DNA from 4 places in the Enterobacter sp. UPMP2060 genome. Region 3 is predicted to be linked to each of the others. Evidence: predicted binding sites of a transcription regulator. Region 3 holds the regulator's gene; each other region holds the start of a gene.

Region 1 (7,882 bases), on a different contig from region 3:
AGACGGATAATGTTCCCACGCGGGCGCGCGGATCGATATCAATATCCAGCTCATCAAAAATCGCTTTGGTGTCGCGATACATTTTGTCCTGATCGACAAAGACACCCTTGGTTGGATAACGCCCCAACCACATGTTATCCATGACTGAACGCTGCAGCACCAGGTTTAATTCCTGGTGAACCATCGAGATACCGTTTTCCAGTGCTTCTTTCGCTGAATGGAAATCGATCTCTTTCCCCTGAAAAAGAATGCTGCCAGAATCTTTTTGATAGATCCCAAAAAGACATTTTAATAATGTTGATTTACCCGCACCGTTCTCCCCCATCAGGGCATGAATAGAGTGAGGACGAACTTTTAAATTAACATTATCGAGTGCCTTAACGCCGGGAAATGACTTGTTGATACCGCTCATTTCCAACAGGTATTCACCGGATGACTGAGTATTTGTGCTGACCATAATTATACCTTGTTGGCCTCGCATATCGCGTTATAAAAGGGCGCAACGAATTGCGCCCAGTGGAGACAGTACCGCTAACTTATTTACCGATAAACTCAGCCAGGTTGGACTGGTCTACGCCCACGTAAGGTACGCGAACGATTTTGTTTTCAATTTTCCAGCTGGTGCCATCTGCCGCGCCTTTGCCATCGGCCAGGTTTTTCGCCAAATCGAAGGTCGCTTTCGCCTGGTTGTTGGCATCGTTCAGAACGGTACCGGCCATCGCACCGGATTTAACCAGCGCCAGCGCTTCTGGCAGTGCATCTACGCCGAACACAGGAATGGAGGATTTGTTGTGTGCTTTCAGCGCTTCTACCGCACCCATTGCCATCGCATCGTTGTTGGCGATAACCACTTCGATTTTGTTTGCGTTAGGGCCGGACAGCCACGCGTCCATTTTATCTTTCGCCTGAGCGGTATCCCACATCGCGGTATCTAACGCCAGCTGCTGGGTTTTCAGACCCTTGTCGTTCAGCTCTTTGATAACGTAGGTGGTACGGGCTTCAGCATCCGGGTGGCCGGGTTCGCCTTTCAGCAGCACGAACTGAATCTGACCGTCTTTGTTCAGGTCCCAGTTCGGGTTCGCCGCCCAGTGTTTCGCGATCAGATCGCCCTGAATAATACCGGACTCTTTGGAGTCGGTACCGACGTAATACGCTTTGTCGTAGCTATCCAGCGCTTTACGGGAAGGTTCTTTGTTGAAGAAGACGATTGGCACGTTCTGGCCGCGCGCTTTTTCAATAACCGTGCCTGCTGCAGCCGGGTCAACCAGGTTGATGGCCAGGGCTTTCACGCCTTTCGCCAGCAGAACGTCGATCTGGTCGTTCTGTTTGGACTGGTCGTTCTGGGAGTCGTTCATCAGCAGCTGAACGTCTGGCGCTGCTTTCGCATCTTTCTCAATCGCTTTACGTACAACAGACATGAAGTTGTCGTCGTATTTATAGATGGTCACACCAATACGGGTATCCGCAGCGTGCGCTGCTGCACCAAAAAGCATGCTTGCCATTACGGCAGACAGGGTCAACACCTTCTTATTCATGGTATCTCCGGTTTTTTTTATGCAGGGTAGTTCTTGTGAATAACGATCGGCGGGCAGGTGTTAATAAAACGTTACTGACAGCCGAAGTTCACTTATAAAATTTCTATCTTCCGTGTTCGGTAACGCTCCAGAAATGCGTTTTATTCGTTGTTTGCGGCACATTGGCTATAGTGAAAGTGAATAATCACCGTTACATAGCGTTTCAGCCCCTAAAACGCTGACATCATAGTCAGCGCCTTGTTAAGATACTGTGAATTTACTCACAGATTGAAAACGGTTACATCACCTCAAGTAATCAGTTAGTGATCGGAACCACAATTTGCCGGGCCGCGACGGAGTGCCGACGCACTAAAGTCGGCATGAAACAGTGCGTTGCGCCCGGATCCAGCAGCCCTGCAGCCCCCTGTAACGCCAGCTCAGTCGCCAGTTTCGCCATAGAAGCAATGGGGTAACGCACCGTTGTCAGCTGCGGGTCGGTGTAACGGGCAATCGGGATATCATCAAAACCAATGAGTGATAAATGCTGTGGCACCGCAATGCCGTTATCCTTCAGCGCCGTCAGGGCGCCTGCCGCCATGCTGTCGTTATAGGCAAACACCGCAGTAAGCTGCAGGTTGCGGCCCAGCAGCTCCACCATTGCCGCCTCGCCGCCCTGCATGTCCGGCGTACCGGTGCCCGTCCAGCTTTCTGACGGCGTAATGCCGTGCTCTTTCAGAGCGCTTTGCCACCCCTCGCGCCGCAGGTCGTCATCTTCAATATGATGGCTGGAGGCCAGATAACCGATCCGCTGATGCCCGTTGTTGATGAGCATTTTCGTCGCCATCATGGCGCCGCTGACGTTATCCAGCCCGACGCAGCGATGGGCATAGCCGGGAACGATGCGGTTGATCAACACCATGCCCGGGATCTGATCCATAAAGCCGGTTAGCTCTTCATCGCTCAAGGCTTTTGAGTGGACAATCAAGGCGTTACAGCGCTGGCGGATCAGCACTTCGATGGCATGGCGCTCCTTTTCCGCCTCATGATAGCTATTGCCGATCAGGACATATTTCTGATGCTGCTGGGCGACCACGTCGACCGCTTTAACCAGCGCGCCGAAAAAGGCATCCGATACATCCATCACCACCACGCCGATGGTGTCGCTGACCTGCGTCGCAAGCGCCTGGGCATTGGCATTTGGCCGGTACCCGAGCTGGGTCACGGCTTTCATTACGGTTTCACGGGTTTCAGGGCTGACCAGCGCGCTATTGTTCAGCACGCGTGAGACGGTAGCCACAGAAACGCCCGCCTGACGGGCGACGTCACGAATGGTGATCATATTCACCATCCTTCAAAGGATTGCAGCAACTCACAGACACCCCCTGTGTTTAGCAAGGTGGCTATTTTGGCAGCGAGAGAAAGGGGACTACGTGAAGAAGCTCACACTCATGAAAACGCTTACATCCGTTTTGTTAATGATTGTGATCCAGATCGTTATCTGGATGTGTTCCTCAATGATACCCCTGAAGCATGTGCGGTTAACTGACGCCACACCCACTCCAGCGGTCCCTGGCGGAAATAGCGTAGCCAGAGAACAGAAAACGCCAGGTTAATCACCCAGACCGGAATAACAAACGCCAGCAGCGTGAGGCGGTCGAATTTCATAAACAGGCCAAATCGATAGAAAAGCGTGGTGCAGAGAAGCGTTTGCAGGAGGTAATTGCTCAGCGCCATGCGGCCCACGCAGGCGATAGCGCTGACGATCCACAGGCGGGAAAGCGTTGGCCAGAAGCCATAGATCAGCGCCGCGTAGCCGACGGTCTGGAACGGCGCGCTCAGTTCGCGCGGCACCTGGAGCAGGAACGCGCACCAGCGGTAATCCCAGTGGATGTGCCACTGCGTGATTATCGCTGGGAGGTTAATCAGCACGCCGATCAGCACCAGCCCGACCCCCGTTCGCCGATAGTGACGCAGGCTGAACTCCCCTTTCAGCCAGCCGGTGCGCATCAGTGACGCGCCCATCAGCATCATGCCCGCCAGCTGCCAGCCGTATTGCGCGCCCAGCGCAAGGAGGTTATCCCCCAGCATATCCGCGCGGTTGCTTATCGCTTCCGTACCGCCTTTCAGCTTCCAGTACTGTTCGTACTGCAGGTTAGCGGCATCCGGGATCCAGGAACGGTTCGTCGCCTCGCCGGAGATCATCCCCAGCAGCAGCAGGACCCCAAGCCCCATGACATAGAGCATCACGCCGGTGTTAAACAGGCTTTTTACGCTGTGCGCATCGCGAATCAGACGCCAGCAGATGAGCCCGACTAACCCATACGCGAGAAGAATATCGCCGTCCCAGAAGAACAGGCCATGGATAAAGCCGAGGAGAACCAGCAGCGTCAGGCGCGACTGGATCCAGCGCGTACCGCGTTTGAGGAGGAGTTGCAGGCCTGCACCAAACAGCAGGGCAAACAGCGTGAGGAATTTAACCTGCGCGAAGAGATCGAGGACAGCCCAAGTCCAGGCATCACTGCGCGTGATGTCGCCATACCAGGCAGGATTGAGATAAGCCGCCTTCGGCAGGCCGAAGGCGCTGATATTAAGCAGCAGGATACCGAGAATGGCGACGCCGCGAACAAAATCGAGCGTGACGTTTCGCTCCATGGTTCCTGCCCTGTAAGACTTAGTTGTGGTGACGTACGGCGCGCAGGAACTCCTGGCGGGTATTCTGGCTCGATTTAAACAGGCCGCCCAGCGACGTGGTGGTCGTTGCACTGGTCGCATCACGCACGCCGCGCGCCTTCACGCAGTAGTGAACCGCGTCGATAGAGACGGCCACGTTATTGGTGCCCAGCAGCGTTTGCAGCGCGGTCAGGATCTGCTGCGTCAGACGCTCCTGCACCTGCGGACGCTGAGCAAAGAACTGCACGATGCGGTTGATTTTCGACAGGCCAATCACCGTATCTTTTGGGATATACGCCACGGTCGCTTTACCGTCGATGGTCACGAAGTGGTGTTCGCAGGTGCTGGTCAGCGTGATATCGCGTACCGTCACCATTTCATCCACTTTCATCTTGTTTTCAATGACGGTGATTTTCGGGAAGTTGGCGTAATCCAGCCCGGAAAAAATTTCGTCGACGTACATTTTCGCGATGCGGTGCGGCGTCTCCATCAGACTGTCGTCACTCAGATCGAGATTCAGCAGCTCCATGATCTCGGTCATATGACCGGCAATCAGACGCTTGCGGGTTTCATTGTCCAAATCCTGTACGGGCGGACGCAGTGGCGTTTCAAGACCGCGCGCAACCAGGGCTTCGTGGACCAGGGCAGCTTCTTTACTGAGTGATGACATTTTGTTCTCCTGCAGGTGTGGCGTCTTTTGCCCTCGTTGTGGCAAAAGTATGCGCTCATTGTGCGTGAGGCGGCGCACATAATCCAGTATTCACGACGATAATTATTGCAATTGCTGTTGCCTTTCAGCGTGACGATTCCAGACCAGCGCTCCGCCGACGAACAGCGCAACGCCCGCCAGCCCCAGCGCGGGCTCCAGCCGGTGGGTAAGCCAGGTTGATAACGCCGAGGTCATCGGGCCAATCAATTGACCAATCGCATACCCGGTGGTGAGCAGGCCTGCCATATAACGCGTATGGTTTGGCGCCAGCTCGCGGCCGTATAAAAGAGAGAGCTGCACGGCACACAAAAAACCGCCGCCCACCAGCAGCCCGCCCGTCAGCAAACCGCCAATCCCCGGCAGCAGCCAGGCCGCCAGCACGCCAGCCCCCTGTAACCACAGCACGATAGCCAGCCTGCGGTTCGCCGTTGAGGTGTGGCGTAAAAGAATACTGAGCGCAATGCCCACCACGGCGGCGATACCAAAAAACGGCCAGACAAACTGGGCGAACAGGCTGCCGGGAAAACGCACCGCAGCCATTTGCGACAGAAATGTCGCCGGGAGGATATAGCCAAACCCGGCCAGGCTGTAGCTCCAGACCAGGCGCTTTAAATCCGCCGTCAGCACCAGGGGCTCCGGCGCGGTGCCGGGGCGATGGAGCTGCCCGGATCGCGGCAGGTAGCGCGCCACCAGCGCAATCAGCACCAGCGCCAGCACGCCGTAGATTTGCCATGCCGCCCCGGCCGAAAGGGATTTCGCCTGGATATAGACGGCGAGCAGCCCGCTCAGGGCAATGCCCGCCCCTGGCCCGGCAAACACGGCGGCGCTCAGGCCCGGTTTACCCAGCTGCCCCAGCCGTTCGTTGGTCCAGGCGGCAATGAGTACCATCGACCAGCCGCTCATGCAGCCAATCACGAAGCGCAGCATGCCGTGCACGACGGCGTTATCCGCCGCCGCGGAGAGCAGCGTCAGCGCAACCGCGCCGGTGATGCCAAGCCAGAGGCGCGTTTCCACAAAGCGGTGCGCGCGCATGGCATCCCATGCGCCCACCAGATAGCCCAGATAATTCATCGCCGCCACCAGACCCGCGCTGGTCAGCGTAAGCTGCCCGGCAGCAATCATGAGCGGCACCTGAGGCGTAAAGGCAAAGCGCCCTATCCCCATCGCCACCACCAGAACGACAAATCCACTGAGCGCAATACGCAGCGCCATGACCGCTCCAATTGTTAAAGAAAAGTAAATTTATGATGCAGCATCTCGCCGTCTGGCGAAAGTGAAAGTTACTCACAGGTCAATGAAAAGGCTGTATTATGGTTTTTATGAATACGCATTCTCATTAAGGAGCCCTGCATGGAACTGCTCGAAGAGCACCGTTGTTTTGAAGGTCGACAGCAGCGCTGGCGGCATGATTCCACCGTCCTGAACTGTGCGATGACGTTCAGCATTTTCCTGCCGCCGACGGAAAATCCGCCGGTTCTGTTCTGGCTTTCGGGCCTGACCTGCAACGACGAAAACTTCACCACCAAAGCGGGCGCACAGCGACTTGCCGCCGAGCTGGGTATTGCGCTGGTGATGCCTGATACCAGCCCGCGTGGCGATGATGTGGCCGACGATGCAGGATACGACCTGGGTAAAGGCGCCGGGTTTTATCTCAATGCGACCGAGCAGCCGTGGGCAGGCCACTACCGCATGTATGACTACATTCGCGACGAGCTGCCCGCGCTGATTCAGTCCGGGTTTGCGGTAAGCGACCGCTGCGCCATCAGCGGACATTCTATGGGCGGTCACGGGGCGCTGATCATGGCGTTAAAAAATCCGGGAAAATACGTCAGCGTGTCGGCATTTGCGCCAATTGTGAACCCAATGCAGGTGCCGTGGGGGCAGAAAGCCTTCACGAACTATCTGGGTGAAGATGAAGCAAAATGGCAGGAATGGGACAGCTGTGCGCTGATGCTGGCCAGCAGCTCGGCAAATGCGATCCCGGTGCTTGTCGATCAGGGCGATGCGGATCAGTTCCTCGCCGGGCAGCTACAGCCTGCGGTGCTGGCAGAAGCGGCCCGCCAGAAGGACTGGCCGCTGACGCTGCGCATTCAGCCGGGGTATGACCACAGCTATTACTTCATCGCGTCATTTATTGAGGATCATCTCCGCTTCCATGCGGAGCATTTGTTTGGGTAAGTGCGAGTGTGTGCGCTCTGATGCCCTCACCCTGGCCCTCTCCCACAGGGAGAGGGAACAAATACTAAAAACGGCAACTTACGTTGCCGTTTTGCTTTTACCCTGGCCGCATCAGAACTTGTAATCCACACCGACAAAGTAGCGACGGCCATCTTCCGTATAGCTGTAATCGTCGCGGCTCAGATCTTTATCCAGCAGGTTCTGCACGCCCGCGCGTAGCTTCACGCTTTTCGTCGCCTGCCAGGCGGCGCCGGTATTCCAGATGACATAGCCACCCGGCGTTGCTGCACTGCTGGTCAGCGCGCGTTTCTCACCGGTGTAGTTGCCCTGAACGTAGAACGACCAGTCCTGCGTCGCCTTCCAGTCAACGGTACCGTTGGCGGTGTGGAACGGCAGATCGGACAACGGCTTGTTGCCGCCGTTGCTGATATCGCGACCATCGTTGTAGGTGTAGTTCAGGGTCAGTTTCCAGTCGTCCGCCAGCGGGAGTTTCAGCTCGGTCTCCACCCCGCGGATGCGCGCCTTGTTAACGTTGTAGTAGCGGAAAATCGGCTCACCGTCCGCATTCAGGCCAACGTAGTTAGGGTAACCCTGGGCCTGTTTTGCATTGGCCGTACGGCTGATGCTGATGCGGTCATCCACGTTATTCTGGAAGGTTGTGACGCTGGCCTGCACGCCCTCTAACCAGCCCTCTTCCCCGCTGTAGTACAGACCGAATTCGAAGCTTTCGCTGGTTTCCGGTTTCAGATCCGGGTTACCGACAATCTCACAGGCACCGCGACACGAGCCGGTGACCCAGTCCGGGCTCAGC
Region 2 (7,882 bases), on a different contig from region 3:
GCAGGTGATTAAGGTCGCGCCGTTTGCGCTGTCGCGCTACACCACGCCGTACGGGCATCAGGTGATCGTGTCGGAGCTGCTGTGGGTGTGGCTGCCGGGAGTCGTGCTGGTGGGGTTGCTGTGGTGGAGAAAACGTGGGCGCTGATGCCCTCACCCCGGCCCTCTCCCACGGGGAGAGGGAGAAAACCTAATAATTCCCTCTCCCTTTGGGAGAGGGTTAGGGTGAGGGGAAAATTACTTACGGCGCCAGGTAGTCCCCTGCGGGCCATCTTCCAGAATGATTCCCATCTCGGTCAGACGGTTGCGCGCCGCATCTGCCGCCGCCCAGTCTTTTGCCTGACGCGCTTCCAGACGCGCTTTGATCAACGCTTCAATTTCCGCCACTTCACCGTCGTCCGCCTGCGCACCGCTCTGCAGGAATGCGTCCGGGTCCTGCTCCAGCAGGCCGAGCACGGAGGAGAGCTTACGCAGATGGGACGCCAGCGCATTCGCCGCGGCCATATCTTCTGACTTCAGGCGGTTCACTTCGCGCGCCATGTCGAACAGCACGGAGTAGGCTTCCGGGGTGTTGAAGTCGTCGTTCATCACCTCAACAAAGCGGGCTTCGAACGCTTCGCCGCCTGCAGCAGGAACAGACCTGTCGGTTCCGCGCAGCGCGGTATACAGGCGCTCCAGCGCCGAGCGCGCCTGTTTCAGGTTCTCTTCGCTGTAGTTCAGCTGGCTACGATAGTGGCCGGACATCAGGAAGTAGCGCACGGTTTCCGCGTCGTAATACTTCAGCACGTCGCGCACGGTGAAGAAGTTACCCAGCGATTTAGACATCTTCTCGCGGTCAACCATTACCATGCCGGAGTGCATCCAGTAGTTAACGTACTCGCCGCCGTGGGCGCAGGTGGACTGCGCGATTTCGTTTTCGTGGTGCGGGAACATCAGGTCTGAACCGCCGCCGTGGATATCGAAGTGCTTGCCCAGCTGCTTGCAGTTCATCGCGGAACATTCAATGTGCCAGCCCGGACGGCCTTCGCCCCACGGTGATGGCCAGCTTGGCTCGCCCTCTTTGGACATTTTCCACAGCACGAAGTCCATCGGGTTACGCTTCACGTCAACCACGTCAACGCGCGCGCCGGCCTGGAGCTGGTCCAGATCCTGACGGGAAAGCGAACCGTAGGTTGGGTCCGTCGGCACCGAGAACATCACGTCACCGTTGTCCGCAACGTAGGCATGACCGCGAGCGATCAGCTTTTCGGTGATCTCGATGATTTCGTGAATATGGTGGGTCGCGCGCGGCTCGCTGTCCGGGCGCTGAATATTCAGGGCGTCGAAATCTTTGTGCATTTCGACGATCATGCGATCGACCAGCGCAACGAAGCTTTCGCCGTTTTCATTAGCGCGCTTGATGATTTTGTCGTCGATGTCGGTGATATTACGCACGTATTTCAGGGTGTAGCCCAGAAAACGCAGGTAGCGTGACACCACGTCAAAAGCGACAAAGGTACGGCCATGGCCAATGTGACAGAGATCGTAAACCGTAATACCACACACGTACATGCCGACTACCCCGGCATGGATAGGTTTAAATTCCTCTTTCTGGCGCGTCATTGTATTAAAGATTTTTAACATCGAAGATTCCATGTAAACACGTGTGTGGTTGAAAACCGGCTATTCTACCCGTAATTCAAACCCGAAGCAGCACACAATGCAAGGTGATCGCATCCTGTGGTTATGCTATAACAAGCCCCTATAGATGACCCGAACGCGGGTCGACGTACCACAATAACGGAACAGGATGCAAAAATGGTTACTTTCCACACTAATCATGGCGATATCGTAATCAAAACCTTTGATGACAAAGCGCCTGAAACAGTTAAAAACTTCCTGGACTACTGCCGCGAAGGTTTCTACAACAACACCATTTTCCACCGCGTGATCAACGGTTTTATGATCCAGGGCGGCGGTTTCGAACCTGGCATGAACCAGAAAGAGACCAAAGAAGCGATCAAAAACGAAGCGAACAACGGTCTGAAAAACACCCGCGGTACGCTGGCAATGGCCCGTACTCAGGCGCCACACTCTGCCACCGCGCAGTTCTTCATCAACGTGGCGGACAACGACTTCCTGAACTTCTCCGGCGAAAGCCTGCAGGGTTGGGGCTACTGCGTATTCGCAGAAGTGGTTGAAGGTATGGACGTGGTTGACAAGATCAAAGCCGTCGCTACTGGCCGCAGCGGTATGCACCAGGACGTTCCTAAAGAAGACGTTGTGATTACAAGCGTGACCGTCAGCGAGTAATTCGTGGCGACACTCTTTATTGCGGATCTGCATCTGCAAACAGAAGAACCGGCGATAACCGCCGGTTTTCTGCGTTTTTTACGCGGTGAAGCGAAAAGCGCCGATGCGCTGTACATCCTGGGCGACCTCTTTGAAGCCTGGATTGGCGACGACGACCCTAACCCGCTGCACCGTGAAATGGCCGCCGCCATTCACGCGCTCGTGGATTCCGGCGTCCCCTGCTACTTCATTCACGGCAACCGTGATTTCCTGATCGGCAAGCGCTACGCCCGCGAAAGCGGCATGACGCTGCTGCCGGAAGAGCAGGTGCTCGACCTCTATGGCCGCAGGGTTCTGTTCATGCACGGCGACACGCTCTGCACCGACGATACCGGCTACCTGGCGTTTCGCGCCAAAGTCCACACCCCATGGATCCAAAAGGTGTTCCTTGCGCTGCCGCTGTTTATCCGTAACCGCATAGCTGCCAGAATGCGCGCGGGCAGTAAAGCCGCCAACAGCAGCAAATCCATGACCATCATGGACGTGAACCCGCAGGCCGTGGTGAGCGTGATGGAAAAGCATGGCGTTCAGTGGTTGATCCACGGTCATACCCATCGTCCTGACGTCCATTCCCTTATCGCCAACGGCGAACCGGCCCATCGCGTGGTATTAGGTGCCTGGCACACCGAAGGCTCCATGGTCAAAGTCACGCCAGAGGGCGTGGAGCCGATCGCCTTTCCGTTTTAACCCCTCGCACCATCATTCTATTTTTTTGAACAATATCGGCAAATTGTTTCGATTTTAATCAGCCCGTGGTCGGCCTATTATTTATCACATCAGGGCAATACGCCCTATCCCAGATAAAATACTTAAGGAATACGACCATGAAATCTATCAAAACTTTCGTTGCAGTTGCCGCTCTTTCCCTGGTTTCTTTCGGTTCTTTCGCTCAAAGCGTGAGCGCAACCGCCTCTACCCTTGACCGCGCAGAAGCGAAAATTGCCGCGCAGGCCGCCGAGCAGAATGCCTCTTATAAAATCACGAGCGCGAAGGTCAACAACCGCGTGTACATGACCGCAGAACTGACTAAATAAAAACCCTGATTGCCGTGCCGCCAGCGAAGACGTGCGACAGCGACAATACGATGAGGAAGGAACAGAGAATGAAAAACATCAGCATCGTAAGTACCCTGCTGCTGGCAGTCGTGGTGTCCACTGGCGCACAGGCCGCGGAGAATCGCTTCTCCGTGCCAAAATCGGGCTCGAATGCCGACACCAGCATGGTGAATCATATCGATGTCAGCCGCGCGTTCGACAACGAGAACCTGTCCGCAGGGGATCTTCAGTAACATCATATAAAAGACCGCCATCGTGCGGTCTTTTTTGTTATCGCTTTCTCGCCATAACTGCTCGCCTTTTAACCGCGCAACCGTTTTCCTTGCCCGTATAACATGCTATTCTCTGTGCCCTCAAAAGCAGTGTGTTTCGCACCACAGGAGTTTTAAGACGCATGTCTTCCCGCAATAATCCGGCGCGTGTCGCCATCGTGATGGGGTCCAAAAGCGACTGGGCTACCATGCAGTTCGCCGCCGAAATCTTTGAAATCCTGAATGTTCCACACCACGTTGAAGTGGTCTCCGCGCACCGTACACCGGACAAACTGTTCAGCTTCGCCGAAAGCGCCGAAGAGAACGGTTATGAGGTGATCGTTGCCGGTGCGGGCGGCGCAGCACATCTGCCAGGCATGATTGCCGCCAAAACCCTGGTGCCGGTACTGGGCGTTCCGGTCCAAAGCGCCGCGTTAAGCGGTGTAGATAGCCTCTACTCCATCGTCCAGATGCCGCGCGGTATTCCTGTCGGCACGCTGGCGATTGGTAAAGCGGGTGCGGCGAACGCAGCTCTGCTGGCGGCGCAAATTCTTGCGACGCACGATAAAGCATTACACCAGCGTCTGGCGGAGTGGCGTAAAGCCCAGACCGACGAGGTGCTGGACAATCCGGACCCGCGGGGTGCGGCATGAAGCAGGTTTGCGTCCTCGGTAACGGCCAGCTAGGCCGCATGCTGCGTCAGGCCGGTGAGCCGCTGGGTATTGCCGTCTGGCCCGTCGGGCTGGACGCCGAACCGGAAGCCGTACCGTTCCACCAGAGCGTGATCACCGCCGAGATCGAACGCTGGCCGGAAACGGCTCTGACCCGCGAGCTGGCGCGTCATAACGCCTTCGTTAACCGCGACGTGTTCCCGATCATCGCCGACCGTCTGACGCAAAAGCAGCTGTTCGACAAGCTCGGTCTGCCGACCGCGCCGTGGCAGCTCCTGTCCGATAAAAGCGAGTGGAATGACGTTTTCGCGATGCTGGGCGAGCTGGCAATCGTGAAGCGCCGCGTGGGCGGCTATGACGGCCGCGGCCAGTGGCGCCTGCGTGCAGATGAAACGGCAGAACTGCCGGACGACTGCTACGGCGAGTGCATCGTTGAGCAGGGCATTAACTTCAGCGGTGAAGTGTCGCTGGTTGGCGCGCGCGGGCACGACGGGCATACCGTCTTTTATCCGCTGACGCATAACCTGCATCAGGACGGCATTCTGCGCACCAGCGTCGCCTTCCCGCACGCCAATGCTGACCAGCAGGCGCAGGCGGAAGATATGCTCTCTGCCATCATGCACGAACTCGGGTATGTGGGCGTCATGGCGATGGAGTGCTTTATCACCCCGTCCGGTCTGCTGATCAACGAACTTGCGCCGCGCGTGCACAACAGCGGCCACTGGACGCAAAACGGCGCGTCCATCAGCCAGTTCGAGCTGCACCTGCGTGCAATCACCGACCTGCCGCTGCCGCAGCCGGTGGTGAACAGCCCGTCGGTGATGATCAACCTGATCGGCACCGATCTGAACTACGACTGGCTGAAGCTGCCGCTCGTGCATCTGCACTGGTATGACAAAGAGGTACGCGCGGGTCGTAAGGTCGGTCACCTGAACCTGAACGACAGCGACACGGGCCGCCTGAGCGCCACCCTGGAAGCGATGATCCCGCTCCTGCCGCCGGAATATGCGAGCGGTATTGTCTGGGCACAGTCTAAGCTCAAGTAAGACATCTGCGCCGGGGAGTTGATCTTCCCCTTCCCCGGCGTACAATCCCCGCCCATTGCTGCTGAGTTTTCTTCTGGAACAACCATGAACGATGGAACGGACTATCGCGCGATCCTCGCGTCTGATACCCCTTTAATCGACGTTCGCGCGCCGATCGAATTTGCCCAGGGCGCGATGCCTGCGGCGATCAACCTGCCCTTAATGAACGACGACGAGCGCGCCGCCGTCGGTACCTGCTATAAACGCCAGGGCCCCGAGGCCGCGCTGGCGCTCGGCCATCAGCTGGTGAGCGGCGAGACGCGTGAGGCACGCATTAACGCCTGGCGGGAAGCCAGCCTTACCCATCCTGGGGGCTTTCTCTGCTGCGCGCGCGGCGGCCAGCGCTCGCATATCTCGCAGGCCTGGCTGAAAGAGGCGGGCGTTGACTACCCGCTGATCCGCGGCGGCTATAAGGCCCTCCGCCAGACGGCGATTCAGGTGACTATCGAGCAGTCGCAGAAGCCGATGGTGCTTATTGGCGGCTGCACCGGAAACGGCAAAACCCTGCTGGTGAAGCAGCACGTGCAGGGTATCGATCTGGAAGGGCTGGCGCACCATCGCGGTTCGTCGTTTGGCCGCACGCTCACGCCGCAGCTTTCCCAGGCCAGCTTTGAAAACCACCTTGCGGTTGAGCTCCTGAAAAAAGACGCCGCGCGCTGGGTGCTGGAAGACGAGGGCCGGATGATTGGCTCCAACCACCTGCCGGAGTGCCTGCGCGACCGCATGGCTGAAGCCCCTATCGTTGTCGTCGAAGACCCGTTTGACGTCCGCCTCGAGCGCCTGCGCGAAGAGTATTTCGACCACATGTGGGCGGACTTTTCTGCCGCATACGGCGAGGAAGCGGGCTGGAAAGAATACAGCGAGTATCTGCACCACGGCCTGTTCGCCATTCGCCGCCGTCTGGGGCTGCAGCGGTATGCAGAATTCACCGCGCTGTTAGATTCCGCGCTGCTGGAACAGCAACGCTCCGGCAGCACCGAGGCGCACTTTAGCTGGCTTGCGCCGCTGCTGAAGGACTATTACGACCCGATGTACGGCTATCAGCTGGAGAAAAAGGCGGAGAAGATTGTGTATCGCGGGACGTATGGCGAGGTCGCTGAGTGGCTTAATCGCTAAAACAAAGCCGGGTGGCGAGGTAAAAGCCAAACGGCAACCTGGGTTGCCGTTTTTAATGTTTATTCCCTCTCCCCGTGGGAGAGGGTCAGGGTGAGGGCATCAGGCCGCACCCAACAAGACGACCTAGAAGTCGTAACGCAGACGCACCAGGTTCATGTCACCCAGGTTGTCGGTGCTGGAGGTGAACACGTGTTCGTAATCCACGCGGAAACCGTAATCCAGCTGGAAGCTGATACCCACGCCGTTGTCGATGCGCTGGTAGTTACGGCCATTCACGTACTCAATACGGTCGCCCATGAAGTAAGGCTGAATAGATTTAACCGCGTACTGACCGACTGGGAACTTGTAGCCCGCAAAGTATTCAATACCCCATGCATCACCCGCAAAGTAGTCGTTAACCGACACTTTTTTGGTGGTCATGAAGTTCTGGTACCAGCCGCCGCCAGCGGAGAAGGTCCAGTTGTCCGGGGTCCAGCTCAGCGCGGTACCGAGGATGTTCTGGTCGTAGGTTTTGCTGTCGCCGTTATCCGGGTTACGCATGTCCGCGCGGGTGTAGTTCCACGCGGCGCCCCAGGTCAGGTCGGTGGTCAGGTGGTAATCCAGACCCAGCGAGCCGCCGCCTTTACGCTTGTATCGCAGGCCGTTGCCCGGCAGGTATTCGCTGTCTTCAAACAGGTAAGATGCGTAGATGTCGGCATCGCCCACGGTTTTCTTATATTTCAGCATATTACGTGAACGGTAAGAACCGTCGTAATCGCCTTTGATCCCGTTACCTGGTGCCTGGCCGATCATGTCGTAGTCCCAGATATCGGTTTTCGCGCCCACCACATCATAGTAAACGCTGTTCTGTTGACCGAAGGTCAGCGTACCCCAGGTGTCGCTCTTCAGGCCGGTGTAGAGCATACGACGCGTCGTGTCGTGATCGCTTTCGCTGTAGTGGTTGTCCCAGTTGAACATTGCAGGGAAGTTCACGCCCAGCTCGTAGTAGCTTACCCAGCTGATGTCATCAAACAGGTAGTAATCAGCCGCGAAACGGAAACGGGTGCCGCCGTCAAAGCCGTTACGCTTGTAGCTGTTTTTACCGTCGTCGCCGGTCATGTTCTGGAACTGAGGACGAATACTGCCGCCAACGGTGAAGTTCAGACGGCTCAGCGGGTTACCCGCCTGAGGATCCTGCTTAAGAACGGTGATTTCCGCCTGAGAAGCGAAGGTAGTCAATGCCACTGCCGCGCCGATCGTTGCCGCCAGCGCTGATTTTTTTATAGTCATTATTTTTCCTTAATAGACACGCTGCTAAATATTTAGCGGGTGAATATTAACTGGAAATAATCGGGCCGTGTGGTCGGGTTTTTAATGTTTTGTGCTACTAAATGAGT
Region 3 (7,882 bases):
AGCCTTACACGGACGCTTTCCGTCAGAAAGTGCGCGAGCGTTTCCACGGGGTGATCATCGGTGCGGGGGCTTATACCCCGGAGAAAGCCGAAGACCTGATCGGCAAAGGGCTGATCGATGCCGTCGCGTTTGGCCGCGACTACATCGCCAACCCGGATCTGGTAGCCCGCCTGCAGAAAAAAGCGGCCCTGAACCCGCAGCGCCCGGAAAGCTTCTACGGCGGCGGCGCGGAAGGCTACACCGACTACCCTTCTCTGTAATCTCGCCATTGTTCATTGATAGCGGCGATACTTCGCCGCTATACTAAAACATCGTTTCTGTTCAAAAAGACAGTCTATTCCATTGGTTAATGAGGAAATTATGCGCCTACTTCACACCATGCTGCGCGTTGGCGATCTGCAACGTTCCATTGATTTCTACACTAACGTCCTGGGCATGAAGCTGCTGCGCACCAGCGAAAACCCGGAATACAAATACTCGCTGGCGTTCGTGGGTTACGGCCCGGAAACGGATGAAGCGGTGATCGAGCTGACCTACAACTGGGGCGTAGACAGCTATGAGCTGGGTACCGCCTACGGCCACATCGCGCTGGAAGTGGACAACGCGGCCGAAGCGTGTGAACGCATTCGCAGCAACGGCGGTAACGTTACGCGCGAAGCGGGTCCGGTAAAAGGTGGCACCACCGTGATTGCGTTCGTGGAAGATCCCGACGGTTACAAAATCGAACTGATTGAAGCCAAAGACGCGGGTCGCGGTCTGGGCAACTGATCCCTCAGGGCGCAACATGCGCCCGTAGTTTTACTGCATCACCCTGCAAAATTTGCCATAATGCGCTCTGCTTTTTCCCCTTGTAAGAGACCCTGATGTCCGATAACGCTCAATTTAGCGGTCTGTGCGACCGTTTTCGTGGTTTTTATCCCGTTGTCATTGATGTAGAAACAGCCGGATTTAACGCTAAAACCGATGCGCTGCTCGAAATTGCCGCCATCACGCTGAAGATGGATGAACAGGGCTGGCTTACACCGGACACCACGCTGCATTTCCATGTTGAACCTTTCGAAGGGGCAAACTTACAGCCGGAAGCGCTGGCATTTAACGGTATCGACCCGCACAACCCGCTGCGTGGCGCAGTCAGTGAATATGATGCGCTGCACGCCATTTTTAAAATGGTGCGTAAAGGCATGAAAGAGAGTAACTGCAGCCGCGCCATCATGGTGGCCCATAACGCCACCTTCGATCACAGCTTTACCATGGCCGCCGCGGAGCGCGCCGCGCTCAAACGCAACCCCTTCCATCCTTTTGTGACCTTCGACACCGCCGCGCTGAGCGGCCTGGCTCTGGGACAAACGGTGTTATCAAAGGCCTGTATTACGGCCGGCATCCCGTTCGACGGCACGCAGGCGCACTCCGCTTTATACGACACGGAGCGCACCGCAGAGCTGTTCTGTGAGATCGTTAACCGCTGGAAGCGTCTTGGCGGCTGGCCGCTGCCGATGGGCGACAGCGAAGAATAAAAAAAAGCGACCTTATCAGGTCGCTTTTTTATTTGCGCAGAAAATTACTCTGCGTCCGGCTCTTCAGTTTTGTACTTCGCCGCCGTCTCTTTGATCAGCTGCTGCAGTTCGCCGCGCTGATACATTTCAATCAGGATATCGCAGCCGCCAACCAGCTCACCGTCTACCCACAGCTGTGGGAAAGTCGGCCAGTTAGCGTACTTAGGCAGCTCAGCGCGGATGTCCGGGTTCTGCAGGATATCAACGTAAGCAAAACGCTCACCACAGGCTGACAGCGCCTGAACCGCTTGTGCGGAGAAGCCGCAGCTTGGCAGCTTCGGAGAACCTTTCATATACAGCAGAATTGGGTTTTCAGCGATCTGGCGCTGGATTTTTTCAATAGTGGTGCTCATGTCTTGCTTCCTTTAACTTCTGTTACGGCATTCGTCTGACATTGTAGCGGTTCAGACTGGCATCGGAAAATAACATTTTTGTCACGTTTATACATTCTACCCCGAGTCACGAAAAGTTGCATTGCAAATGGTGTTTACCCCTGCGGCGGTCAGGGTTTTGCTTAGGGAGTGGGCAAATGTGCGACAGAACGATGAATTTTTTTGCACTTGCTAACGAAACACGATTGTAGATTGAAAAATGCTATTAACTTTCTGGGTTTTTATAGATTAGAATCGACGGGCTTTGTAAATCACACGCGGGTATTATTGATGACCTGCATTTATCAGGGGACTGCCCAGTGGCGCGGATAAATAAAATCTCGATCACGCTCTGTGCTTTACTGTTTACTTCACTCACTTTCACGCCAGTGGCAAACGCCTCTCAGCAGGCGCGGCATTCTGCTGTACAAAAAAACCATCTTGTGAAAGCCACAGAACGTAAGAAAAAAACCACCGCTAAGAACGACAAGAAAAAAACACCGGCTCAGACGAAACAGACCGCTTCCAGCAAGACGAAAACAAAACCTTCCCGCACTGCCCACTCCGCCAAAAGTAAAGCTTCGCAAACCGCCGCTAACCTCGTTACTGAAAAATGCATCACGCGTAAAGGCCACAAGGCGAAATGCACGAAGGTCACGAAAATAGCGGAAGTGCATAAAGTGCGCGTACAAAAAGCGCAGAAAACCGCGATGAACAAACTGATGGGGCAGATTGGCAAACCTTATCACTGGGGTGGCAGCTCGCCGCGTACCGGCTTTGACTGCAGCGGCCTCGTCTATTACGCCTATAAAGATCTGGTCAAATTCCGCATTCCTCGTACCGCCAATGAGATGTACCACCTGCGCGATGCCTCACCGGTTGACCGCGGTGAGCTGGAAAACGGCGATCTGGTGTTCTTCCGCACCCAGGGTCGCGGCACGGCTGACCACGTCGGCGTGTATGTCGGCAACGGGAAATTCATCCAGTCTCCCCGTAGCGGCCAGGATATTCAGATCACTTCTCTCAGTGAAGACTACTGGGTACGTCACTACGTCGGCGCGCGTCGCGTGATGACGCCAAAAACCATTCGCTAACTCCTGCCCTGCCGCATCCGTGGCAGGGTAAGTTCCTCTTTTGCATACCCTTTCAATTTGCTATCCTGTCCATGTTGTCTGTGTGGTTATTGGCAACACAAAATACAATAAGGAGAGAAGCAATGTCGTTCGAATTACCTGCACTACCGTATGCAAAAGACGCCCTGGCACCGCACATTTCTGCGGAAACCCTGGAATATCACTACGGCAAGCATCACCAGACGTACGTCACCAACCTGAACAATCTGATCAAAGGCACCGATTTTGAAGGCAAAACGCTGGAAGAGATCGTCCGCAGCTCAGAGGGTGGCGTATTTAACAACGCCGCTCAGGTGTGGAACCACACCTTCTACTGGCACTGCCTGGCACCGAATGCCGGCGGTGAACCTGTCGGTGAACTGGCTACCGCTATCAATGCCGCATTTGGCAGCTTCGCGGATTTCAAAGCGAAATTTACCGATGCAGCCATCAAGAACTTCGGCTCTGGCTGGACGTGGCTGGTTAAAGAGGCGGATGGCAAACTGGCTATCGTGTCCACCTCTAATGCGGGTACCCCGCTGACCACCAGCGCGAAGCCGCTGATGACCGTGGACGTGTGGGAACACGCTTACTACATTGACTACCGCAACGCGCGTCCGAATTACCTGGAGCACTTCTGGGCACTGGTTAACTGGGACTTTGTCGCGAAGAACTTCGCCGCGTAAGAGACACGCAGAAGGGTTCGCCCTTCTGCGTTTTTGGTTTACTCCGCAGCGCAGGCTGCTTCAGGCTGTTTACGACCCGACATCATCACCAGCAGCAGGCCGAGCGCGGCAATAATCGCCCCCATCACCGGCACAAAGCTGTACCCCAGACCACCTGAAATCACGGCCCCACCGGCAGCGGCGCCCAGGGCATTACCCAGGTTAAACGCACCGATATTCACGGAAGATGAAAGTCCCGGCGCCTCGTGCGCCACACGCATCACGCGCATCTGCAGCGGCGGCACCACGGCGAAAGTGGCGGCTCCCCAGACGACCATCGCAACCGCGGCCCCAAACTCATTACGCGCCAGCCATGGAATGGCAACCATGATGACAATCAGCAGGGTTAAGAAGCCCTTCAGCGTCCCGCTCACGGAACGGTCGGCAAATTTCCCGCCGAGATAGTTGCCAATCGAGAAGCCCACGCCAATCAGCACCAGCATCGCGGTAACGAAGAGAGGCGTTGCGTGGGTGATATCGTGCAGTACCGGTGAAATATAGGTGTAGAGGGTAAACATCGCCCCTGCCCCCAGCACGGTGGTGAGCAGCGCGGAGAGCACCTGCGGGCGCATCAGCACCGCCAGCTCTTTACGCACTTCCGGACGTTCTCCGGCATTGCCTTTCGGCAGGGAGAAGAACAGCGCCACCATTGCAACCACGCCCAGCCCGGCCGTCGCCAGGAAAGACATACGCCAGCCGATCGCTTCTCCCAGCCAGGTTGCCGCAGGCACCCCGCCGATATTGGCAATCGTCAGCCCCATAAACATGGTTGCCACGGCGCTCGCCTGCTTGTGTTTTGGCACCACGCTGGCAGCCACGACCGACCCCAGCCCAAAGAACGCGCCGTGGTTAAGGCTGGTCAGAATGCGCGACAGCATCAATGTGGTGTAGTCCGGCGAAATGGCCGAAAGCACGTTGCCCAGGGTGAAAATCGCCATCAGGAAAATCAGCGCATTGCGGCGCGCGCGGTGCGAAAGAAGAAGGGTCATCAGCGGCGCCCCTACCATCACGCCGATAGCGTAGGCGCTGATTAACATCCCTGCCGCAGGGATAGAGACATCTACGCCCCGGGCAATAACAGGAAGTAACCCCATTGGGGAGAATTCAGTGGTGCCAATCCCAAAAGCGCCAATCGCCAGGGCCAGCAGGGGAAAATTGATTTTCATGCGTCAACTCCGGATGCCGTGTCATGTGGTGACACAGAACAAAGAAGCAGAAAGCATAACATCAATCACAAAAAATGAGAAGTTAACAAAATGGCAAAAGATTTTTGCCAGAGAAGTAACAATCCGGGGAGTCGGGAGGGAGAAGGCTCTCCCTCCGCGTAAATCAGTGCAGCGCAGCCGTCAGACCGGCCGCAACAATCAGAGCCAGCACAACAATGGTGGTGAACAGCGAAAACTTAAGATCGGAACTCATCAATTTTTCTCCTTTTAATCCCCACACGAAAAGTGAGCTTGCTCATTTTTGCACAGATTACGTCAAAAATCTTCCTGGATTTATACTGATAACCACTTTACCTCTTCCCCTTTTCATCAAGATAGGACAAAATTCCACGCTAAATTTATTAGCGTACCGGCCATTGACCCCCTCCTGACGTCCCGTGTCGTTTTCCCGGCGTGCCGCAATTCAAGATTGCGAGATAAGGGTGAGAGAAGGCAAACGTTTACCTTCAAGTTTTTCAGGAGCTTAGGATATGGTCTGGAGTGACATTTAATGGCAACAATTAAAGACGTAGCAAAACGCGCAAACGTTTCCACTACAACCGTATCACATGTAATTAACAAAACCCGCTTTGTGGCGGAAGAGACGCGCAACGCCGTCTGGGCAGCGATCAAAGAGCTGCACTATTCGCCAAGTGCGGTTGCGCGTAGCCTCAAGGTTAATCACACCAAGTCCATTGGATTGCTGGCGACCAGCAGTGAAGCGGCCTATTTTGCCGAGATCATTGAAGCGGTCGAAAAGAACTGCTTCCAGAAAGGCTATACCCTGATTCTGGGCAACGCGTGGAACAGCATTGAAAAACAGCGCGCCTACCTGTCGATGATGGCGCAAAAGCGCGTTGATGGCCTGCTGGTGATGTGTTCCGAGTACCCGGAATCCGTGTTGTCGATGCTGGAAGAGTATCGCCATATTCCGATGGTGGTGATGGATTGGGGCGAAGCGCGCGCAGACTTTACCGATTCCGTTATCGATAACGCCTTTGAAGGCGGCTATATGGCCGGTCGTTATCTGATCGAACGCGGTCACCGCGAGATTGGCGTGATCCCCGGTCCGCTGGAGCGCAACACCGGCGCGGGCCGTCTGGCCGGTTTTATGAAAGCGATGGAAGAAGCGTTGATCAACGTGCCGGAAAACTGGATTGTGCAGGGCGACTTTGAGCCGGAATCGGGCTACCGCGCGATGCAGCAGATCGTCTCCCAGCCGCACCGTCCGACCGCCGTGTTCTGCGGGGGCGACATCATGGCCATGGGCGCGCTCTGCGCTGCCGACGAGCTGGGCCTGCGCGTACCGCAGGATATTTCCGTGATCGGCTATGACAACGTGCGTAACGCGCGTTTCTTCACCCCGGCGCTGACCACCATTCACCAGCCGAAAGATTCGCTGGGCGAAACGGCCTTCAATATGCTGATGGACAGGATCGTCAACAAGCGCGAAGAGTCGCAGTCTATTGAAGTTCACCCGCGTCTTATCGAACGCCGTTCCGTTGCGGATGGTCCGTTCCGCGACTACCGTCGTTAATCGCTTTACGGGGCCAGCTATGCTGGCTCCCGTAACCATTCCCGGTTCAGCGTTTCGCTGTCTCCCAGATAATCCAGCAGCCAGGCCATCGCAGGCGAGACGTCATTTTGCTGCCAGGTGAGGCAGCAGGCCGCATCCGGGAACGGATTCTCCAGCGTCAGCTCAACCCACTCTCCGGTATCGATGCGCGGACGCGCGAAATGAACGGGCACCATCGCGACGCACAGCCCGGCGCTGAGGCACGTCGCCGACGATTCCCAGTCAGGGGCCACCACCCGCCGCTGGTTGTCCAGAAGCCAGGTGATACGCTTGGGCAATGAACGGGACGTATCCTCCAGCACCAGCGACGGCCAGTTGCGCAGCGTGTCATCGCTGAGCGGCCCTTCCATCGCCGCCAGCGGATGATCGCTTGCCACCACGCATTTCCAGCTCAGCATCCCCATATCGCGAAAAGCGTAACGTCCCCCGACCGGGATCGCCTGCGTGGCCCCAATCGCCATCTCTGCCCTGCCGTCCGCCAGCGCATCCCAGACGCCGTTAAACACCTCCTGCGAGACCCGCAGCTCGACGTCAGAAAAATGACGGTAGAAATCGACGATCATCTGCCGGGTGCGTTCCGGCTTAACGATATTATCCACCGCGATGGAAAGGTGTCCCCGCCAGCCGTTAGCGATCTGCTGACACTGTTCGCGGGTGATCTGCATTTTTTTGATAACAGAACGCCCTTCCTTCAAAAACCACGCGCCTGCGGGCGTTAATTCCACATCACGATGCCGCCGTTCAAACAGCGGAACCGCCAGCCACTCCTCCAGCTGGCGCACCGTGTAGCTGATTGCCGAAGGGACGCGGTGCAGCTCCTGCGCCGCACCGCTAAAGCTGCCGTTACGCGCAACAGCATCGACCACTTCAAGAGAATAATCTGACCACATTTTCTGCCTGCAAAATTTTTGAATGCACCAGCCAAATATTAGCGTTTCACAAGCAGCTTTGCACTCCCTACACTCAGCGCCAATGTATACCTGCCTCCTCAGGAGAATAAAATAATGCAACCCAGGAACGGTTTTTTAGTCTGGCTCGGCGGCTTAAGCGTGCTGGGCTTTTTGGCCACCGATATGTACCTGCCGGCGTTTGCCGCCATGCAGGAAGATTTACAAACGCCGGCTGCCGCCATCAGCGCCAGCCTGAGTTTATTCCTCGCCGGCTTTGCCTTCGCACAGCTGCTCTGGGGACCGCTCTCGGATCGCTTTGGTCGTAAACCGGTGCTGTTGCTGGGCCTGGCCATTTTTGCCGTGGGCTGCCTGGGAATGTTATGGGTTCGCGATGCCACCTGGCTGCTGGTGCTGCGTTTTATTCAGGCCGTGGGCGTCTGTGCCGCGGCC
Region 4 (7,882 bases), on a different contig from region 3:
GAGGTGGGCTGTTTCGCGCTGCGCGAGCAGGGTGGTTTTATCGTTGCGATGCGAACGGGTATCTGGCTGACCGATAAACACGGCCTGCTGCGCCGCAAGGTGTGCGATAACCCCTCTAACCCACAGCTCGCACGCTTTAACGACGGCGGCACCGATTCTCTGGGACGATTCTACGCGGGCACGTTTTGGGGGCCGGGAGATTACAACGGTGCCCTGCTGATGCGCATCGACAACGACCTGACGCCGAAAGTGATCCAGTGTGATATTCACGGCCACAACGGCTTAGCGTTTAGCCCGGATAAGCAGTGGATGTTTACCTCAGACACGCCAAACGGCGTAATTTACCGTACGCCGCTTGATGAGAAGGGCGAACCCGACAGGCGCGAGGTGTTTCGTCAGTTTAAAGAGGGCGAAGGGATACCGGACGGCGCTGCCATGGATGTGGAAGGCTGCTACTGGAGCGCGCTGTTTGACGGCTGGCGTATTGCGCGTTTTTCTCCGCAAGGGGAGCAGCTGGAAGAGTATCGCATGCCGGTGCGTTGCCCGACGATGGTCTGCTTTGGCGGCGATGACATGAAAACGCTGTTTATTACCACCACGCGGGAAAATATGGACGCAGACGAGGTGGCGAAGTATCCGTTCTCCGGCGCTATCTTCACCCTGCCGGTGAACGTGGCAGGGATGAAGAAAAGCCGCTTTATCGAACGTTAAGCCGGGTCAACCGGGACCACGTTTTCGCTCGGATAGCAGCCCAGCACTTTCATGGAACGCGTGATCTCGCCCAGTTCGCGCAGGGCCTTCTGCATGGAAGCAGACTCCAGGTTGGCCTGGATATCGAGGTAGAACATCTCTTCCCACGGGTTACCGTGGATTGGGCGTGATTCCAGCCTGGTCATGATCAGGTTGTGGTTACGCAGCACCAGCAGGGCTTCAACCAGCGCCCCGGCCTGTTGGCCGGTCGCCATCAGCAGCGTGGTTTTCGCTGGCACCTGGTCTGACACATTGATTGCCTTGCGGGCCAGCACCACGAAGCGGGTGATATTTTGCGTCTGGTTCGCCAGATTGCGTTCCAGCACCTGTAAACCATACAGCGCCCCGCCTGCTTCGCTGCCGAGCGCGGCGACGGTTGGGGTGTTAGCCTGCGCCACTTTTTCCATCGCCGCCGAGGTGCTTTCGGTGTACTCAATTTTCCAGCTCGGATAGCGGTTCAGGAACTGGCTGCACTGCTGGAACGGCTGTGGATGACTGTAAACCGTTTCGATCTTGCTCAGGTCGGTTGAGCCAGAGACCAGCACGCAGTGATCGATAGGGATCGTCAGCTCGCCAACCAGCGACAGGCTGGTGTGTTGCAGCAAATCGTAAACGTCGTTGATGGCGCCGGAGCTGGTGTTTTCAATAGGTACGACGGCGTAATCCGCCTGGCCGGTCTCAACCTGATTAAAAATGTCGGCAAACTTCGCGCAGCCGCTCTCAATAAATTCTTCGAAATGGCGTGCGGCATACTGACGTGCGGCCAGGTGAGAATAAGATCCCTTCGGACCGAGGAAGGCGATACGCGCAGAGTGTGGATTGGTTTTGTTCAGATGCTGCTGGAGCAGCGCTTGCTGAGTGAGAACGGAGTCTTCGATGATGAGCTGGAACAACCGGGTAATGTAGTGGGCATCGAGGTGATGCGCTTTGCCGAGCTGAATGAGACGTTCCAGCAGATCGCGCTCGCGGTCGATATCACGGACCGGGCGATGGGAGTCCAGCTTGGCTTTGCCCACTTCAACGGCAAGCGCGCGGCGTTCGGCCAGCAGCGCCAGCAGTTTCTCATCCAGCGCGCTGATTTTTACTCGCAGATCCAGTAACGGGTTTTCCGGTGTCATAGTGTTGCCTGTCTCATTTTATCGTTATCAATAAAAAAGGCCCCCCGGTGTGGGAGGCCTTGTTGTTCGTCTTCGCATTCTTTATCACACGACGAAACGCCTCCCGTTCAGGGGAAGGTAAAAAAGAATGCGAAGAAGAACGGCGTAAGTTTCATAAAGTCATCCTGTGATTGATACCGTTAAAGTACCCGTACTGTTTTCACCCTGTCAATAAAAAACAAAAAACGCGCCCGAAGGCGCGTTGGCGGTACACTCAATTTAAAGGATTACTCTTCTTCAACTTCTTCCGCGAAGCTGGCGTCTTTCACCGATGTTGCGGCGCGACGGGCTTCACCTTTGTGTTGCACTTTATTGAGCTGCCGTTCCAGCTTGTTGATCAAATCGTTAATTGCTGTGTACATATCCTCATGTTTTGCGCTGGCGACCAGATGGCCGTTTGGAGTATTGATAGTTGCGTCAGCGATGAAACCCTGCGGCTCCTTGGACAGGATGATATGTGGATTAATCAAATGAGTTTGCCATTTATCCAGTTTGGCGAGACGGTCTGCGACGTGCTGGCGGATTGCCGGAGTAATTTCCATTTGTTTACTGGTAATGTTCATTGTCATAAATTTTACCTCTTGTCTTTCCGTCTTGGTGATTCCAGCATACCCGACCTAATGTCAAAATGTGTGATTTAGATCACGTTATTTTGTCGGTTTTTGTCAGGGAATCTTTTTTGTGAGGCAGGGCAGGAAGAGGTGAGATTTACCTTGTCGAAGGCAAAAATTGGGGCCATAGTTGACTGGATGTGTTGAGGCTTAAGCGCTTCAGCGACGCGCTAAAATGAATAAAAAAACGGCAGCCTTCGGGCTGCCGTTTTGCATTGAGGCAATATCAGGTGTTGCTGCTGTTCGCGGCGATGATTTTCGCCACTTTTTCAGCCTGAGCGGTCATCTGCATCTGACGGTAAGCATTTTCCATCAGCTTCAGGCCGTCGCGCGTTGCCTGAGTATCCGGATAATCACGCAGCATACCTTCTACGCGGTTAACCACGGCAACCCATGCGCCACGACGGGTATAGTATTCCGCTACGGAGTATTCATATTTCGCCAGACGATCTTTCAGGAACACCAGACGTTTGGTCGCGTCGGTCACGTACTGACTGTTCGGATAGCCGCGCACCAGCTTGGAGAAGTCATTGAAGGCATCACGCGCATGCTGCGGGTCACGGTCAGAACGATCCACGCCGAAGAAGCCCTGCAGCGCACTGTCGTCCAGCGCCATGTTGGTGAGGCCGCGCATGTACATCACATAGTCGATGTTAGGATGAGTCGGGTTCAGACGCATGAAACGATCGATAGTTGCCTGAGCCAGCGGCAGGTCGGCATTTTTATAGTATGCGTAGATGAGATCTAACTGTACCTGCTGCGAATATGGACCAAATGGATAGCGATTATCCAACGCTTCCAGTTGCGTTATCGCCTGTTTCCAGTTACCGTCCTGCAACTTTTGTTGTGCAGTCGCATAGATTTCATTCGGCGGATTGTCAGGGACCTGTTCATTTGAACCGGAGCAGCCCACCAAAGCCAGGCTCAACGTGGCCGCTGCCACCAGATATTTCATGCGCGTCATGACGTTTTGACTTTCCTCAAATGTTTGTCCGGGAGAAACTCTGTTCCTGCTCCCGATTAAGACCAGCTACAATAGCACACTATATTAAACGGCAAAGCCGTAAAACCCAACGTTAAACGAAGAAGCAGTTTATGGCACAACGAGTAGAACTCACCGCAACAGTCTCCGAAAATCAGCTCGGTCAACGCTTAGATCAGGCTTTGGCCGAATTGTTCCCTGATTATTCGCGTTCACGCATAAAAGAATGGATCCTTGACCAGCGCGTGCTGGTAAACGGCAAGATCTGGGACAAACCAAAAGAGAAAGTGTTAGGTGGGGAAGCTGTCGCCATCAATGCTGAAATCGAAGAGGAAATCCGCTTCGAGCCGCAGGATATCCCACTGGACATCGTCTATGAAGATGATGACATTCTGGTGATCAACAAGCCGCGCGACCTGGTTGTTCATCCGGGCGCGGGGAACCCTGACGGTACGGTACTTAACGCACTTCTCCATTATTATCCGCCGATCGCGGATGTCCCGCGCGCGGGCATCGTGCACCGTCTGGATAAAGACACCACCGGTTTGATGGTGGTAGCGAAGACCGTTCCTGCTCAAACCCGTCTGGTGGAATCGCTGCAGCTGCGCGAAATCACCCGCGAGTATGAAGCGGTAGCCATTGGGCATATGACCTCTGGCGGAACGGTGGAAGAGCCAATCAGCCGTCACCCAACCAAACGTACCCATATGTCGGTGCATCCGATGGGTAAACCGGCGGTGACGCACTATCGCATTATGGAGCACTTCCGTATTCATACGCGCCTGCGTCTGCGTCTGGAAACCGGACGTACTCACCAGATCCGCGTGCATATGGCCCACATTACCCATCCGCTGGTCGGGGATCAGGTATACGGTGGTCGTCCGCGTCCACCTAAAGGCGCATCGGATGAGTTCATCAGCGTATTGCGTAAATTCGATCGCCAGGCGCTGCACGCGACTATGCTGCGTCTTTACCACCCTATCACCGGTATTCAGATGGAATGGCATGCGCCTATCCCGCAGGATATGGTGGACCTTATTGACGCCATGCGTGCTGATTTCGAAGAACATAAGGATCAAGTGGACTGGTTATGACCAAACTGATTGTCCCGGAGTGGCCATTGCCTGCAGGCGTGGCCGCCTGCAGTTCAACCCGTATTGGCGGTGTTAGCCAGGGCGCGTGGGAGTCTTTGAACCTCGGTGCGCACTGTGGCGACAACCTGGAACATGTTGAAGAGAACCGCCGACGTCTGTTTGCTGCGGGGAACTTGCCGTCGAAACCGGTCTGGCTGGAACAGGTTCATGGTAACGCAGTGCTGAAGTTGACGGGAGAACCCTATGCTTCTAAACGCGCTGATGCCTCTTACAGTAATACTCCGGGAACCGTTTGTGCCGTGATGACCGCCGATTGTCTGCCGGTTCTGTTCTGTAACCGTGCAGGTACCGAGGTGGCTGCAGCACACGCGGGCTGGCGTGGTCTGTGTGAAGGCGTGCTCGAAGAAACTGTCGCCTGCTTTAGCGATGAGCCAGCCAATATTATGGCCTGGCTTGGCCCGGCCATTGGTCCTCGCGCTTTCGAAGTGGGGCCAGAGGTTCGCGAAGCCTTTATGGAAAAAGATCCGCAAGCGGTTGAAGCCTTCCTGCCTTCGGGGGATAAATATCTGGCCGATATTTACCAGCTCGCCCGTCAGCGTCTGAATAACGTTGGCGTGATGCAGATCTTCGGCGGCGATCGCTGCACATTCACCGAAAAGGGTGATTTTTTCTCCTATCGTCGCGACAAGACCACGGGGCGTATGGCAAGTTTCATTTGGCTGATATAACCTAAAGAATCAAGACGATCCGGTACGTGCCGTTTTCTTTTCACATAATTCAGGTCATTAACCTTGAATAATTGAGGGATGACCTCATTTAATCTCCAGTAGCAAATTTGACCTGTTATGGGAGGAGTTATGCGTCTGGATCGTCTTACTAATAAATTCCAGCTTGCTCTCGCCGATGCCCAGTCCCTCGCACTGGGGCACGACAACCAGTTTATCGAACCTCTTCATTTAATGAGCGCCTTGCTGAATCAGGAAGGGGGATCGGTACGTCCTTTATTAACGTCCGCTGGCATTAATGCTGGCCAGTTACGCACCGCTATCGATCAGGCGCTGAGCCGTTTACCGCAGGTAGAAGGTACCGGCGGCGACGTTCAGCCGTCTCAGGATTTGGTGCGCGTGCTTAACCTTTGCGACAAGCTGGCGCAAAAACGTGGGGACAACTTTATTTCGTCAGAGCTGTTTGTTCTGGCGGCGCTTGAATCACGCGGTACCTTGACCGACCTGCTGAAATCTGCCGGTGCGACCACCGCCAATGTGACTCAGGCGATTGAGAAAATGCGCGGAGGTGAAAGCGTGAACGATCAGGGAGCCGAAGACCAACGTCAGGCTTTGAATAAATTTACGGTCGATCTGACCGAGCGTGCTGAACAGGGCAAACTTGATCCGGTTATCGGCCGTGACGAAGAAATCCGCCGTACGATTCAGGTACTGCAGCGTCGTACCAAGAACAACCCGGTGCTGATTGGTGAACCTGGTGTCGGTAAAACCGCCATCGTTGAAGGGCTGGCGCAGCGTATCGTCAACGGCGAAGTGCCGGAAGGCCTGAAAGGCCGCCGCGTACTGGCGCTGGATATGGGCGCGCTGGTGGCCGGTGCGAAATACCGCGGTGAGTTTGAGGAGCGTCTGAAAGGCGTGCTTAACGACCTGGCGAAGCAGGAAGGGAACGTTATCCTGTTTATCGACGAACTGCACACTATGGTCGGTGCGGGTAAAGCGGACGGCGCGATGGATGCCGGGAACATGCTGAAACCTGCGCTGGCGCGCGGTGAACTTCACTGCGTCGGTGCCACCACGCTCGACGAGTACCGTCAGTACATTGAGAAAGATGCTGCTCTGGAACGTCGTTTCCAGAAAGTGTTTGTTGCTGAGCCAAGCGTTGAAGATACCATCGCGATCCTGCGTGGTTTGAAGGAGCGCTATGAACTGCACCACCACGTGCAGATCACTGACCCGGCTATCGTTGCGGCAGCGACGCTTTCGCATCGTTATATTGCTGACCGTCAGCTACCGGATAAAGCGATCGACCTTATTGATGAAGCGGCTTCGAGCATTCGTATGCAGATTGACTCGAAACCGGAAGAACTGGACAGGCTCGACCGACGCATCATTCAGCTCAAGCTGGAACAGCAGGCGCTGAAGAAAGAGTCTGATGAAGCCAGTAAGAAACGCCTGGATATGCTCAATGAAGAACTGGACGATAAAGAGCGCCAGTATTCTGAGCTGGAAGAAGAGTGGAAAGCCGAGAAAGCATCCCTTTCCGGCACTCAGACCATTAAAGCTGAACTCGAACAGGCCAAAATTGCCATTGAGCAGGCTCGCCGTGTCGGCGATCTGGCGCGGATGTCTGAACTGCAGTACGGCAAAATTCCTGAGCTGGAAAAACAGCTTGAGATAGCGACGCAGTCAGAAGGGAAAACGATGCGTCTGTTACGTAATAAGGTGACGGATGCAGAAATCGCAGAAGTGCTTGCTCGCTGGACCGGTATTCCGGTGGCGCGCATGCTGGAAGGCGAGCGTGAAAAACTGCTGCGCATGGAGCAAGATCTACACAATCGGGTGATTGGCCAGAACGAAGCGGTTGAAGCGGTTTCGAACGCTATTCGTCGTAGTCGTGCAGGGCTGTCCGATCCAAACCGTCCGATTGGTTCGTTCCTGTTCCTGGGGCCGACGGGCGTCGGTAAAACCGAGCTGTGTAAAGCGCTGGCTAACTTTATGTTCGACAGCGACGATGCGATGGTACGTATCGACATGTCCGAGTTTATGGAGAAACACTCCGTCTCACGTCTGGTCGGCGCGCCTCCGGGATACGTTGGTTATGAAGAAGGGGGATATCTGACGGAAGCCGTTCGCCGTCGCCCTTATTCCGTCATCCTGCTGGATGAGGTGGAAAAAGCGCATCCTGATGTGTTCAACATCCTGCTTCAGGTGCTGGATGATGGCCGTCTGACCGACGGACAGGGGAGAACGGTCGACTTCCGTAATACGGTTGTCATCATGACCTCGAACCTGGGTTCCGATTTGATTCAGGAACGTTTCGGTGAACTGGACTATAGCCATATGAAGGATCTGGTGCTCGGTGTCGTGAGCCATAACTTCCGTCCGGAGTTCATCAACCGTATTGATGAAGTGGTAGTATTCCATCCTCTGGGTGAGAAACACATTGCGTCGATTGCGCAGATCCAGCTGCAGCGTCTGTACAAACGTCTGGAAGAGCGTGGATATGAAATTCACATCTCCGACGAGGCCCTGAAGCTGCTGAGCGAGAATGGTTACGATCCAG

What was found. The regulator PurR, encoded in region 3, represses purine synthesis genes. The targets are predictions, from matches to a motif close to CANGCAAACGTTTGCNTG.
Region 1: a site for PurR is predicted at 2,962-2,979, ahead of galS (HTH-type transcriptional regulator GalS). Genes of this name have one in related genera too.
Region 2: a site for PurR is predicted at 3,690-3,707, ahead of purE (5-(carboxyamino)imidazole ribonucleotide mutase). Genes of this name have one in related genera too.
Region 4: a site for PurR is predicted at 2,574-2,591, ahead of raiA (ribosome-associated translation inhibitor RaiA). Genes of this name have one in related genera too.

The regions. Positions count from the first base shown of each region.
Region 1 covers NZ_JBSKJQ010000002.1:386,618-394,499, reverse strand. The annotation lists gene mglA (galactose/methyl galactoside ABC transporter ATP-binding protein MglA) at 1-457, opposite strand, end outside; gene mglB (galactose/glucose ABC transporter substrate-binding protein MglB) at 537-1,535, opposite strand; gene galS (HTH-type transcriptional regulator GalS) at 1,831-2,853, opposite strand; gene yeiB (DUF418 domain-containing protein YeiB) at 3,009-4,166, opposite strand; gene folE (GTP cyclohydrolase I FolE) at 4,186-4,854, opposite strand; gene ACWKXN_RS07260 (YbfB/YjiJ family MFS transporter) at 4,957-6,105, opposite strand; gene fghA (S-formylglutathione hydrolase) at 6,244-7,071, shown strand; gene cirA (catecholate siderophore receptor CirA) at 7,183-7,882, opposite strand, start outside.
Region 2 covers NZ_JBSKJQ010000005.1:46,075-53,956, forward strand. The annotation lists gene ACWKXN_RS12540 (metal-dependent hydrolase) at 1-145, shown strand, start outside; gene cysS (cysteine--tRNA ligase) at 235-1,620, opposite strand; gene ppiB (peptidylprolyl isomerase B) at 1,795-2,289, shown strand; gene lpxH (UDP-2,3-diacylglucosamine diphosphatase) at 2,293-3,015, shown strand; gene ACWKXN_RS12560 (YdgH/BhsA/McbA-like domain containing protein) at 3,153-3,362, shown strand; gene ACWKXN_RS12565 (hypothetical protein) at 3,431-3,616, shown strand; gene purE (5-(carboxyamino)imidazole ribonucleotide mutase) at 3,778-4,287, shown strand; gene purK (5-(carboxyamino)imidazole ribonucleotide synthase) at 4,284-5,351, shown strand; gene mnmH (tRNA 2-selenouridine(34) synthase MnmH) at 5,436-6,506, shown strand; gene ACWKXN_RS12585 (porin) at 6,630-7,775, opposite strand.
Region 3 covers NZ_JBSKJQ010000001.1:752,700-760,581, reverse strand. The annotation lists gene nemA (alkene reductase) at 1-260, shown strand, start outside; gene gloA (lactoylglutathione lyase) at 361-768, shown strand; gene rnt (ribonuclease T) at 864-1,514, shown strand; gene grxD (monothiol glutaredoxin 4) at 1,559-1,906, opposite strand; gene ACWKXN_RS03750 (C40 family peptidase) at 2,245-3,018, shown strand; gene sodB (superoxide dismutase [Fe]) at 3,141-3,722, shown strand; gene ACWKXN_RS03740 (MFS transporter) at 3,761-4,927, opposite strand; gene cydH (cytochrome bd-I oxidase subunit CydH) at 5,091-5,180, opposite strand; gene purR (HTH-type transcriptional repressor PurR) at 5,478-6,503, shown strand; gene punR (DNA-binding transcriptional activator PunR) at 6,521-7,432, opposite strand; gene punC (purine nucleoside transporter PunC) at 7,547-7,882, shown strand, end outside.
Region 4 covers NZ_JBSKJQ010000006.1:623-8,504, reverse strand. The annotation lists gene ACWKXN_RS13625 (SMP-30/gluconolactonase/LRE family protein) at 1-711, shown strand, start outside; gene pheA (bifunctional chorismate mutase/prephenate dehydratase) at 708-1,868, opposite strand; Phe leader region at 1,899-2,024, opposite strand; gene pheL (pheA operon leader peptide PheL) at 1,976-2,023, opposite strand; gene raiA (ribosome-associated translation inhibitor RaiA) at 2,135-2,476, opposite strand; gene bamD (outer membrane protein assembly factor BamD) at 2,745-3,482, opposite strand; gene rluD (23S rRNA pseudouridine(1911/1915/1917) synthase RluD) at 3,614-4,594, shown strand; gene yfiH (purine nucleoside phosphorylase YfiH) at 4,591-5,322, shown strand; gene clpB (ATP-dependent chaperone ClpB) at 5,452-7,882, shown strand, end outside.